3 regions of the Brenneria tiliae genome follow, and region 1 is predicted to be linked to each of the others. Evidence: riboswitches for the same ligand, from Rfam matches in the RefSeq annotation. Region 1 holds a riboswitch; each other region holds the start of a gene.

Evidence for each region. A riboswitch is a leader RNA that binds a small molecule or an ion and turns the genes downstream of it on or off. The one in region 1 is predicted to bind thiamine pyrophosphate.
Region 2: it holds a riboswitch for thiamine pyrophosphate, as region 1 does, so the genes downstream of both, thiC (phosphomethylpyrimidine synthase ThiC) here and thiB (thiamine ABC transporter substrate binding subunit) in region 1, are expected to answer to the same signal.
Region 3: it holds a riboswitch for thiamine pyrophosphate, as region 1 does, so the genes downstream of both, thiM (hydroxyethylthiazole kinase) here and thiB (thiamine ABC transporter substrate binding subunit) in region 1, are expected to answer to the same signal.

Annotation. Positions count from the first base shown of each region.
Region 1 covers NZ_JAKPCB010000100.1:254,235-257,508, reverse strand. The annotation lists gene sgrR (HTH-type transcriptional regulator SgrR) at 1-1,200, shown strand, start outside; TPP riboswitch at 1,242-1,382, shown strand; gene thiB (thiamine ABC transporter substrate binding subunit) at 1,525-2,478, shown strand; gene thiP (thiamine/thiamine pyrophosphate ABC transporter permease ThiP) at 2,454-3,274, shown strand, end outside.
Region 2 covers NZ_JAKPCB010000080.1:25,747-29,020, forward strand. The annotation lists gene thiC (phosphomethylpyrimidine synthase ThiC) at 1-1,689, opposite strand, end outside; TPP riboswitch at 1,789-1,931, opposite strand; gene rsd (sigma D regulator) at 2,061-2,522, opposite strand; gene nudC (NAD(+) diphosphatase) at 2,628-3,274, shown strand, end outside.
Region 3 covers NZ_JAKPCB010000102.1:305,863-309,136, forward strand. The annotation lists gene thiD (bifunctional hydroxymethylpyrimidine kinase/phosphomethylpyrimidine kinase) at 1-686, opposite strand, end outside; gene thiM (hydroxyethylthiazole kinase) at 683-1,477, opposite strand; TPP riboswitch at 1,518-1,620, opposite strand; gene MFP24_RS20050 (amidase) at 1,708-2,895, opposite strand; gene MFP24_RS20055 (ABC transporter ATP-binding protein) at 2,885-3,274, opposite strand, start outside.

The sequences.
Region 1 (3,274 bases):
CTGACCAATATAAATGAGGAAAACGGGGAACTTAAACCCGATCTGGCGCACCACTGGCAAATGTTGTCCCCGCAGCACTGGCGGTTTTATCTGCGTCCGTCGATTCGTTTTCATCACGGGCGGGAGCTCGCCATGCAAGACGTGATCGCCTCGCTCACCCGGCTCAATACGCTGCCCTTATTCTCCCATATCGCTAGCGTGACCTCTCCGATGCCGTTCGTGATTGACGTCCGGCTGAGCAGCCCCGACGACTGGCTGCCCTGGCTGCTGGGCAGCGTGCCGGCCATGATCCTGCCGGAGGAGTGGCGCACCCTGCCTGATTTTGCTCGACAGCCTATCGGAACCGGCCCTTACTCCGTGACGCGCAACAATAATAATCAGCTGAAAATAAAAGCGTTTGATGACTACTTCGGCTATCGGGCGCTGATCGACGAGGTCAATATCTGGGTGTTGCCCGACGCCACCGAGGTGTATCCCTGCTCCCTGCACCTGGAATCGGATGATTCATCCCACGATGAGCTGGAAAGCCGTATGGAAGAGGGGTGCTATTTCCTGCTGTTCGATAAGCGTTCGCCGCTCGCCGGCCAGCCGCAGGTGCGCCGCTGGCTGTGCCAGATATGCAACCCGATCGCCCTGCTCGGCCACGCGGATAACGCGCATCAGCGCGACTGGTCGCCGGCCTATAGCTTGCTGCCCCGTTGGCATTACCGGCAGCATGACGAAGCGCAGGAAAAACCGGCGGAACTGAGAGAGCTCACCCTGACCTTCTATCATGATCATCCTGAATATCAGATGATCGGTGAAATAATAAAGAAAGTGCTTAAAACACACGGCGTTAAACTTACCATCCATACGGTGACCTACGAGGATTGGTATCAGGGGGAAGCGCAGAGCGATATCTGGCTGTGCAGCGCCAACTGCTATCTACCCCTGGAATTCTCGCTGTTCGCCATGCTTTACGAGCAGCCGCTGATGCAGCATTGTCTGGAGGAAGATCTGCATCAGGACGCCGTCCTGTGGCGCAGCAAAGCGCTGCCGATGGCGGAATGGAGCGAAAAACTGGTGCGTAGCGGCCAGTTGCATCCGCTGTTTCACAACTGGCTGCAACTGCAAGGACAGCGCAGTATGCGCGGCATCCGCATGAATACCCTGGGGTGGTTCGATTTCAAATCCGCCTGGTTCGCCCCGCCGGAAAACTGACGCCCCGGCTTTCCCTGCCCTCGCCAAGCCTTTACAATAGGCCGTTCTCAACGGGGTGCGAAAACGGCTTTGTCCCTGATATCAGGCTTTATCAACTGTCTCTAATGCGTTTTTCGCTGAGAAAATACCCGTCGAACCTGATCCGGTTAATACCGGCGAAGGGATTTGAGAGTGTTCATCGCTGACTCAAAGACCTTTGCCACCCTATAACGACAGGAGTGCAAAGTGTTGATTACATCGCTATTAAAACAAAACGGGTTAAAACCCGGGCCGCTGAAACGCCCGCTTTCCCTGTGGAAAACAATCCTTCCCTGCCTGCTGCTGATGTCGGCGCCGGCGTTCGCCAAACCGGCGCTCACGGTCTACACCTACGACTCCTTCGCGTCCGAATGGGGCCCCGGCCCGGTGATCAAAACCGCCTTTGAAAAAGAGTGTGAGTGCGAACTGAATTTTGTGGCGCTGGAAGATGGCGCCTCGCTGCTGAACCGCCTGCGCATGGAGGGGAAAAACAGCAAAGCGGATATCATTCTGGGGCTGGATAATAACCTGCTGCAGGCGGCGGAACAGACCGGGCTATTTAGCCGGCACCAACTGGATACCGCCGCGGCCGTAAAGGTTCCCGGCGGCTGGAACAACGCCACCTTCGTGCCCTATGACTACGGCTATTTCGCCTTTGTCTACAACAAGGATAAGCTGAAAAATCCCCCCAGGAGCCTGCATGAACTGGTCGACAGCAGCGAGCCGTGGAAAGTGATTTATCAGGATCCCCGCACCAGCACTCCCGGACTGGGGCTGCTGTTATGGATGCAGCAGGTGTACGGCGAACAGGCGCCGCAGGCGTGGCAAAAGCTGGCGAAAAAAACGGTTACCGTCACCAAAGGCTGGAGCGAAGCCTACGGCCTATTTCTGAAAGGCGAGGCCGATCTGGTGCTCAGCTACACCACCTCCCCGGCCTATCACATCATTGAAGAGAAAAAAGACAGCTACGCCGCGGCAAACTTCAGCGAAGGGCACTATTTGCAAATCGAAGTCGCCGGACAGCTGGCGTCCAGCAAGAACCCGGCGCTGGCGAAACGTTTTATGCAGTTCATCCTGACGCCGGCATTCCAGCAGGCTATCCCCACCGCCAACTGGATGTATCCGGTGACCGACACCGAGCTGCCCGCCGGCTTCGCCTCCCTTGTCGTACCGGAAAAAGCCTTACAATACAGCGCGCAGCAGGTGGCGGAACAGCGGAATAACTGGATCCAGGCATGGCAACGCGCCGTCAGCCGCTGACCGCGGGCAGCCTGTGGCCGGGCGGACTGGCCGCCACGCTGCTGATCTCGGTGGCGCTGCTGGCTTTCGGCGCGCTGTGGCTACAGGCGCCGGAAAACCAGTGGCGGACGCTATGGCGCGACAGCTATCTGTGGCATGTTATCCGCTTCACCTTCTGGCAGGCATTTTTATCCGCCCTGCTCTCCACCCTGCCGGCGATCTTCCTCGCCAGAGCGCTTTATCGCCGGCGTTTCCCCGGCCATCGCTGGCTATTGCGGCTGTGCGCCATGACCCTGGTGCTGCCGGTGCTGGTGGCGGTTTTCGGCCTGCTGAGCGTCTACGGCCGCCAGGGCTGGCTGGCGCACCTGCTGGAGGCGGCGGGTCTTCCCTACCGTTTCTCCCCTTACGGACTGCAAGGCATTCTGCTGGCGCATATTTTCTTCAACCTGCCGCTGGCGACCCGTCTGCTGTTGCAGTCGCTGGAGGGCATCGCCACGGAACAGCGCCAGTTGGCGGCCCAGTTGGGCATGAACGGCTGGCAGCATTTCCGCATTGTCGAATGGCCCTGGCTGCGCCGGCAGATCCCGCCCACCGCCGCGCTTATCTTTATGCTCTGCTTCGCCAGCTTCGCCACCGTGCTGTCGCTGGGGGGAGGACCGCGGGCCACCACCATCGAACTGGCGATTTATCAGGCGCTGAGCTTTGATTACGATCCGTCGCGCGCCGCGCTGCTGGCGCTGATTCAGATGACCTGCTGCCTTGGGCTGGTGCTGCTGAGCCAACGATTAGGCCGCATGCTGCCGGTGGGCAGTACCCG
Region 2 (3,274 bases), on a different contig from region 1:
CGCCAGATTGAACTGATCTTCCCAGCGGAATTCGAAACGCGCCTTGGACATGGCGTTGTCGCGGATCTGCGCGCCGGGGTGCCCCTTCGCCAGGTCGGCGGCGTGGGCGGCGATTTTGTAGGTAATCAGCCCCTGTTTGACGTCTTCCTTATTCGGCAGCCCCAGGTGTTCTTTCGGGGTGACGTAACAGAGCATCGCGCAGCCGAACCAGCCGATCATCGCCGCGCCGATGCCGGAGGTGAAGTGGTCGTAACCGGGGGCGATATCGGTGGTCAACGGGCCCAGCGTATAGAACGGCGCTTCGTGGCAGTGCTCCAGCTCTTCGGTCATATTGCGGCGGATCATCTGCATCGGCACGTGGCCGGGACCTTCGATCATCACCTGCACGTCGTACTCCCAGGCGATTTTGGTCAGTTCGCCCAGCGTATACAGTTCGGCGAACTGCGCTTCATCGTTGGCGTCCTGAATCGAGCCGGGGCGCAGACCGTCGCCCAGCGACAGCGCGACGTCATAGGCGGCGCAGATTTCGCAGATGTCGCGGAAGTGCTCATACAGGAAGCTCTCTTTATGATGCGACAGGCACCACTTGGCCATGATCGAGCCGCCGCGCGACACGATGCCGGTCAGCCGTTTGGCGGTCATCGGCACATAGCGCAGCAGCACGCCGGCGTGGATGGTGAAATAGTCGACGCCCTGTTCCGCCTGTTCCAGCAGGGTGTCGCGGAACATTTCCCAGCTCAGGTTTTCCGCCACGCCGTTGACTTTTTCCAGCGCCTGATAGATGGGCACCGTGCCGATGGGCACCGGACTGTTGCGCAGGATCCACTCGCGGGTTTCGTGGATATAGCGTCCGGTGGAGAGATCCATCACGGTGTCCGCGCCCCAGCGGGTGGACCACACCAGCTTTTCCACCTCTTCTTCAATCGAGGAGGTGACGGCGGAGTTGCCGATATTGGCATTCACCTTCACCAGAAAATTGCGGCCGATAATCATCGGTTCGGATTCCGGGTGATTGATATTCGATGGAATGATGGCGCGCCCGGCGGCCACTTCCTGTCGCACGAACTCCGGGGTGATGTTCTCCGGCAGGCGGGCGCCAAACCCCTCGCCGGGATGCTGCTGGCGCAACACCTCGCCGCGGATACGCTCGCGGCCCATATTTTCGCGGATGGCGATAAACTCCATTTCCGGGGTGACGATGCCCTGACGCGCATAATGCAGCTGGGTCACGCATTTGCCCGGTTTAGCGCGCAGCGGACGCGGCAGGTGTTCGAAGCGCAGGTGATCCAGTCCGGCATCCGCCAGGCGCTGTTGGGTAAAATCCGAGCTGACGGCGGCGAGCGTTGCGCAATCGTTGCGCTCGGCAATCCAGTTGGCGCGCAGTCTGGCTAATCCGACGCGCACGTCCGGGCGCGATGCCGGATCGCCGTACGGACCGGCGGTGTCATACACCGGGATCGGTTCGTTGGGTTCGTACTGCGGGTCGTCCTTGCCGCCGCCGACTAACGTCGGACTAAGCTGGATTTCGCGCATCGGCACGCGAATATCGTCGCGTGAACCGGTGAGATAAATACGCCGCGAGTTGGGAAACGCCATCCCCTGCAGCGTATCAATAAACTGCTGGGCGGCCGCGCGCTGGTCGCGGCGACTGGCTTTGGGCGGTCGGGATGAGGATATTTTGGTAGACATAGCAAGTTCCTGTGATGCGTAAAGGGAAAATTGCTTGTCTGGAGCTCGGAGGGAGTAATAACGCCAGGTATGCCAGAGTGATTGATGCAGGTTTCAATCAGGCACATTACTCTTGTTCCCTTCGCGGGTCTTAACCCGATCAGGTTCCGCGGATCCCGAATTAACGGTCTCAGCCTGCGCATTTTCTTTTCTTGCTTAACACTCAAGAAACGAAAACGCGCTAGGCACTCCGACAAGATAGCCCTACTATTAACGGGCTGATTACAACGATGACACTTTATGACGCCAGCTCGGGTATGTCAAAGCAAGGAAAGCGTATCTGTGAAGGTAAGTCAGATGCTGAACGGTAACAATATGATAGTAAAAAGATATTAATTATCAAAAATCAGCCGGATAACATTGTCCTCCAGCGCGAAACGTTCGGCCAGGGTTTCCCCCACGCGGGACAGCGCCTGCTGGAATTCAATACAGTTTTCATCATCGATGGCGGCCGCCAAATGACCGTCGTAAGACGCCATAATCTGCTCGGTGTTGCTTTTTAATGCTTCATCAAGCTGGTTGAAAAACGCCTTTTTCTGTTCGCCGAAGACGGCGGCTTCCGGCAATATCCGCTCGTAAACGTGGAAGTGGCCGATCGATAGATAATCGACCAGATTATGGCAAAATTCATCCAGCGCTTTTTCATCCAGCGGGGAGAGCTTTTCCTTGTTCGGTTTGATGCCAACCAGATGGTAGTAAGCAATCAGCAGCTGCTTACGCGCTTGTAGCCATTGGTCGATTAACGCATTATTGCCACCGACGAGGTCAGTCAGGCTTTGTAACTGGTTTAGCATTGTTGGCTCCGTGAATGGTAGAAAATAACCGTCAGTTATAAAAGTTATCTAATCACCCAGAGTGGTAAAATGCCAGTGAAGTGATAGTGGAGCAATAGAAAAGATATGGAACACACGCTAAAAGGTGACGAAACCGGATGGTGGGTTGTCAGTCACGCAAACCAGATATGGCTCCCTGAGGGGGCGTTGCCGCAGGGAACGGCGTCCAGTTGGTCATTACAGGGGCAGAGCGCCCGACTTATCGGCGAATGGCAGGGGCAGGCCGTCCGGCTGGTCTGCCAGAACCGGGATAGCGATATGGCATCCGTCCGTCAGTTAATCGACCGGGAAGTCGGTCTTTTTCAAATGGCGGGGCGCGGCGTACAGCTGGCGGAGTTTTACCGCGCCCATCGATTCTGCGGCTACTGCGGCCATGAGATGGTGCGCAGTAAAACCGAGCTGGCCTGCCTGTGCCGCCACTGCAAGGAGCGTTATTACCCGCAGATCGCCCCCTGCATCATCGTGGCGATCCGACGCGGCGACGAGATTCTGCTGGCCCAGCACAACCGTCATCGCGGCAACATGTATACGGTGCTGGCCGGGTTCGTCGAGGTGGGCGAAACCCTGGAGCAGACGGTGGCCCGCGAGGTGATGGAAGAAAGCCATATCCGAATCAAGAACCTGCGCTATATCAGTTCCCAGCCCTGGCCTTTCCCGCACTCGCTGATGATGGCCTTTATGGCGGACTATGCGGGGGGCGAGGTTCAGCACGA
Region 3 (3,274 bases), on a different contig from region 1:
TCGGCATGGCGCGGCCGCAGCGCCGCCAGCGCGGCGGACAGGGTGCATCCGGTGCCGTGGGTATGACGGGTTCTGACACGGAGAGAGGTAAAACGTCGCGGCACCGCGTTGCGGCTAAACAGCCAGTCCGGGCTCTCCTCCTCGCTCAGATGACCGCCTTTCATCAGCACCGCCCGACACCCCATATCCAGCAGCGCCTGCCCCTGCCGGCGCATTTCCCGCTCGTCCACGGCCGGCGCGCAATCAAGCAGGGCGGCCGCTTCCGGCAGGTTAGGCGTGATAATGGACACCTGCGGCAGCAATAAACGCCGGATCGACGCCACCGCGTCGGGAGAGAGCAGCGGATCGCCGCTTTTTGCCAGCATCACCGTGTCGAGCACCACATAGGGCACCGCGTAATGACGCAGACGCTCAGCCACCGCGTCAACGATATCGGTCTGCGCCAGCATGCCGATCTTGGCGCCGTCGATGCGCACATCGCTCAGCACGGAGTCAAGCTGGGCCGCGACAAATTCAGGCTCAATGCGGTAGACCGACTGAACGCCGCGCGTATTCTGCGCCACCAGCGCGGTAATCACCGTGGCGCCGTAAGCCCCCAGAGCCGAGAACGTTTTCAGGTCGGCCTGAATGCCCGCCCCGCCGCTGGGGTCTGTGCCGGCAATGGTTAACGCATTGATTCGTTTCATGCCAAATCCTCCCCGCGCAGACGATAGAGAGCGTCAAGAAAGGCCGGAATAAAACTGCCCGGCCCCTGGGCGCGGCGCGCGGCCTGTTGCCCGGCCAGCGACATCACGTAACAGGCCGCCGCAACGTGGGATAAGCGGTCGCCCTTCAGCGCGCAGAAAGCGGCGACCACCGCGGACAATGCGCAGCCGGTTCCCACCACGCGGGTCATGATTTTATCCCCGCCGCTAATCGCCCAGTCAAATGAACCGTCCGTTACGTAGTCCACTTCGCCGGTCACCGCGACGACGGTGGAGAACCTGCGGGCCAGCTCGCGGGCGGCGGACAGCGCGCTATGGGAATCGTCGGCGCTGTCCACGCCGCGGCTGCGCGCGCCCAGTCCGGCCAGCGCCATGATTTCGGAAGCGTTGCCGCGAATGGCCGCCGGTTTTAATTGCAGCAGTTCATGGGCGAATTCGCTACGGTAAGTCAGCCCGCCGACCGCCACCGGATCGAGCACCCACGGCGTGGCGGACTGATTGGCGCCGTGGACCGCCGCCAGCATGGCGTCGGCGCGATGGCGCTCCAGCGTGCCGACGTTGATCAGCAGCGCATCGGCCAATGCGCTGAACTGCGCGGCTTCGGCGGGGTCCACCACCATCGCCGGCGACGCGTTCAGCGCCAGCAGCACGTTGGCGGTGAAAGATTGCACCACATCGTTGGTGAGACAGTGCACTAAAGGAGACAAGGCGTGAAATTGCGTTAGCGAGGCCGCCGCCTGGGCAGCCGGTAAATCGACGGGTCGAGCGTTCATCATTCCCCCAACCGGCGTTCAAGAAGGCGGTAACCGGTTGGTCGGCATACCGTGACTTCCCTACGCTGGCATAATCCAGATCAGGTAATGCGGGTATTTCTCAGCCCTGTGGTTGATAAACCAGGGCACCCCGAGTCATGTAATTCATCGCCTATGGCTAGGCCTGTACAGTATCGCCAACAAACGCCGCGACAACAATGCCAATTTGCCGCGCGGCGGCAAGTTTGTGCTTAATTCGCGGCAAGATGGCGGCGGGCAACGCGCGCCGCGGCGCGCACCAGGCTCAGATCGCTGCCGCGCGGTCCGATAAGCGAAATCCCCAGCGGCGCCCCCTCTTTGTACGTCAGCGGCAGGTTCAGCTGCGGGATGCCGCACAGCACGGCAATGGACAACAAATGGTGCGACAGCTGCCGGGTCTGTTCAATATCCTCGTCCCGCGCGTCCAGCAGCGGCGCAATATCCGGCACCGTGGGCAATACCAGAATGCGATTGCCCAACAGCGCCTGCCAGTCCTGGCGAAAGCGCTCGCGTACGCGACAGGCGTTCTGATACTGCTCGTCCGTCACGCCGGCGCCCCAGGCAAAACGTCCGGCCACATCCGGTCCCAGCGCAAAACCGTAGCGGGTGATTTTTTCCCCCTGCGCCAGCCAGGCCTCGCGCCCCTGGATAAAACGGAAAGCCCAGTAGGCCTCTTCCAGCGCCGGAAGCTCGCCGGACAGCGGCGACAGTTCGCCGGCAACGTCCTTGATGCTTTCCAGCGCGGGCCGCAACGCCTGTTGCGATGCCGCGGGAAGCAGGTCAAACAGCCGATGGCTGATGACCCATTGCGCTTGTTGCGCCAGCGGGGCGTCGTCCTCACCCAGCAAACACTCCCCCACCCGCTCGAATAAGTCGGCGTCGCGGGTGAAGTAGCCCGCCGTGTCCATACTGGGGGCCAACGGCTGGCAATCATCCAGGGAAATCCGTCCGTGACTGGGGCGCAGGCCGAACAGACCGCAGTAACTCGCCGGCGTGCGGATCGAACCGCCGGTATCCGTTCCCAGGGCGAAATCGCACAAACCGTTGGACACCGCCGCCGCCGATCCCGATGACGACCCGCCGGGAATGCGTTCCGGCGCCGCGCCGTTGCGCGGCGTGCCATAGTGCGCATTCTTGCCGCTCATGGAAAACGCCATCTCGTTGGTATGGGTTTTCCCGACGAATTCCGCCCCCGCCTCCAGCAGCCGCCGCACCGTCGGCGCCGTGCGCTGCTTTATGCCCGACATGGCGAGCACGTGGGGACTGCCGCCGCCGGTCGGATACCCCGCGACGTCGAATAGATCCTTAACCGCGAAGGTAAAACCGGATAACGGTCCCTGAGGCGCATGCTCAACGGCGGCCGGCGGATAGGGCATAAAAGCGAAAGCATTATCTTGCATGATCGTTCCTTAAATTCACGACGGCGGATGGCTCTTCCACGCCGTCGTTCCAGTGATGACAACTGATTTGATGCCCGGCACTCACCTGCCGGGACGCCGGTATCTGGCTGCGGCACAGCTCGCTGGCGCGCGGACAGCGGGGAGAAAACGCGCATCCCGCGGGCAGGCGGGTCAGATCCGGCGGCGAACCGGGAATGCTGACCAGCCGTTCGCCTTTTTTCAGGCCCCCCTTGGGGCGGGTGCTCAGCAGCACCTGGGTATAGGGGTGAAGCGGATTATGCAGCAATTCATCCAGCGGCGCCTGTTCGACGATGCGCCCGCCGTACATTACGGCGACGCGGTCGGCCACTTCGACGGCCGCGCCGATATCATGGGTCAC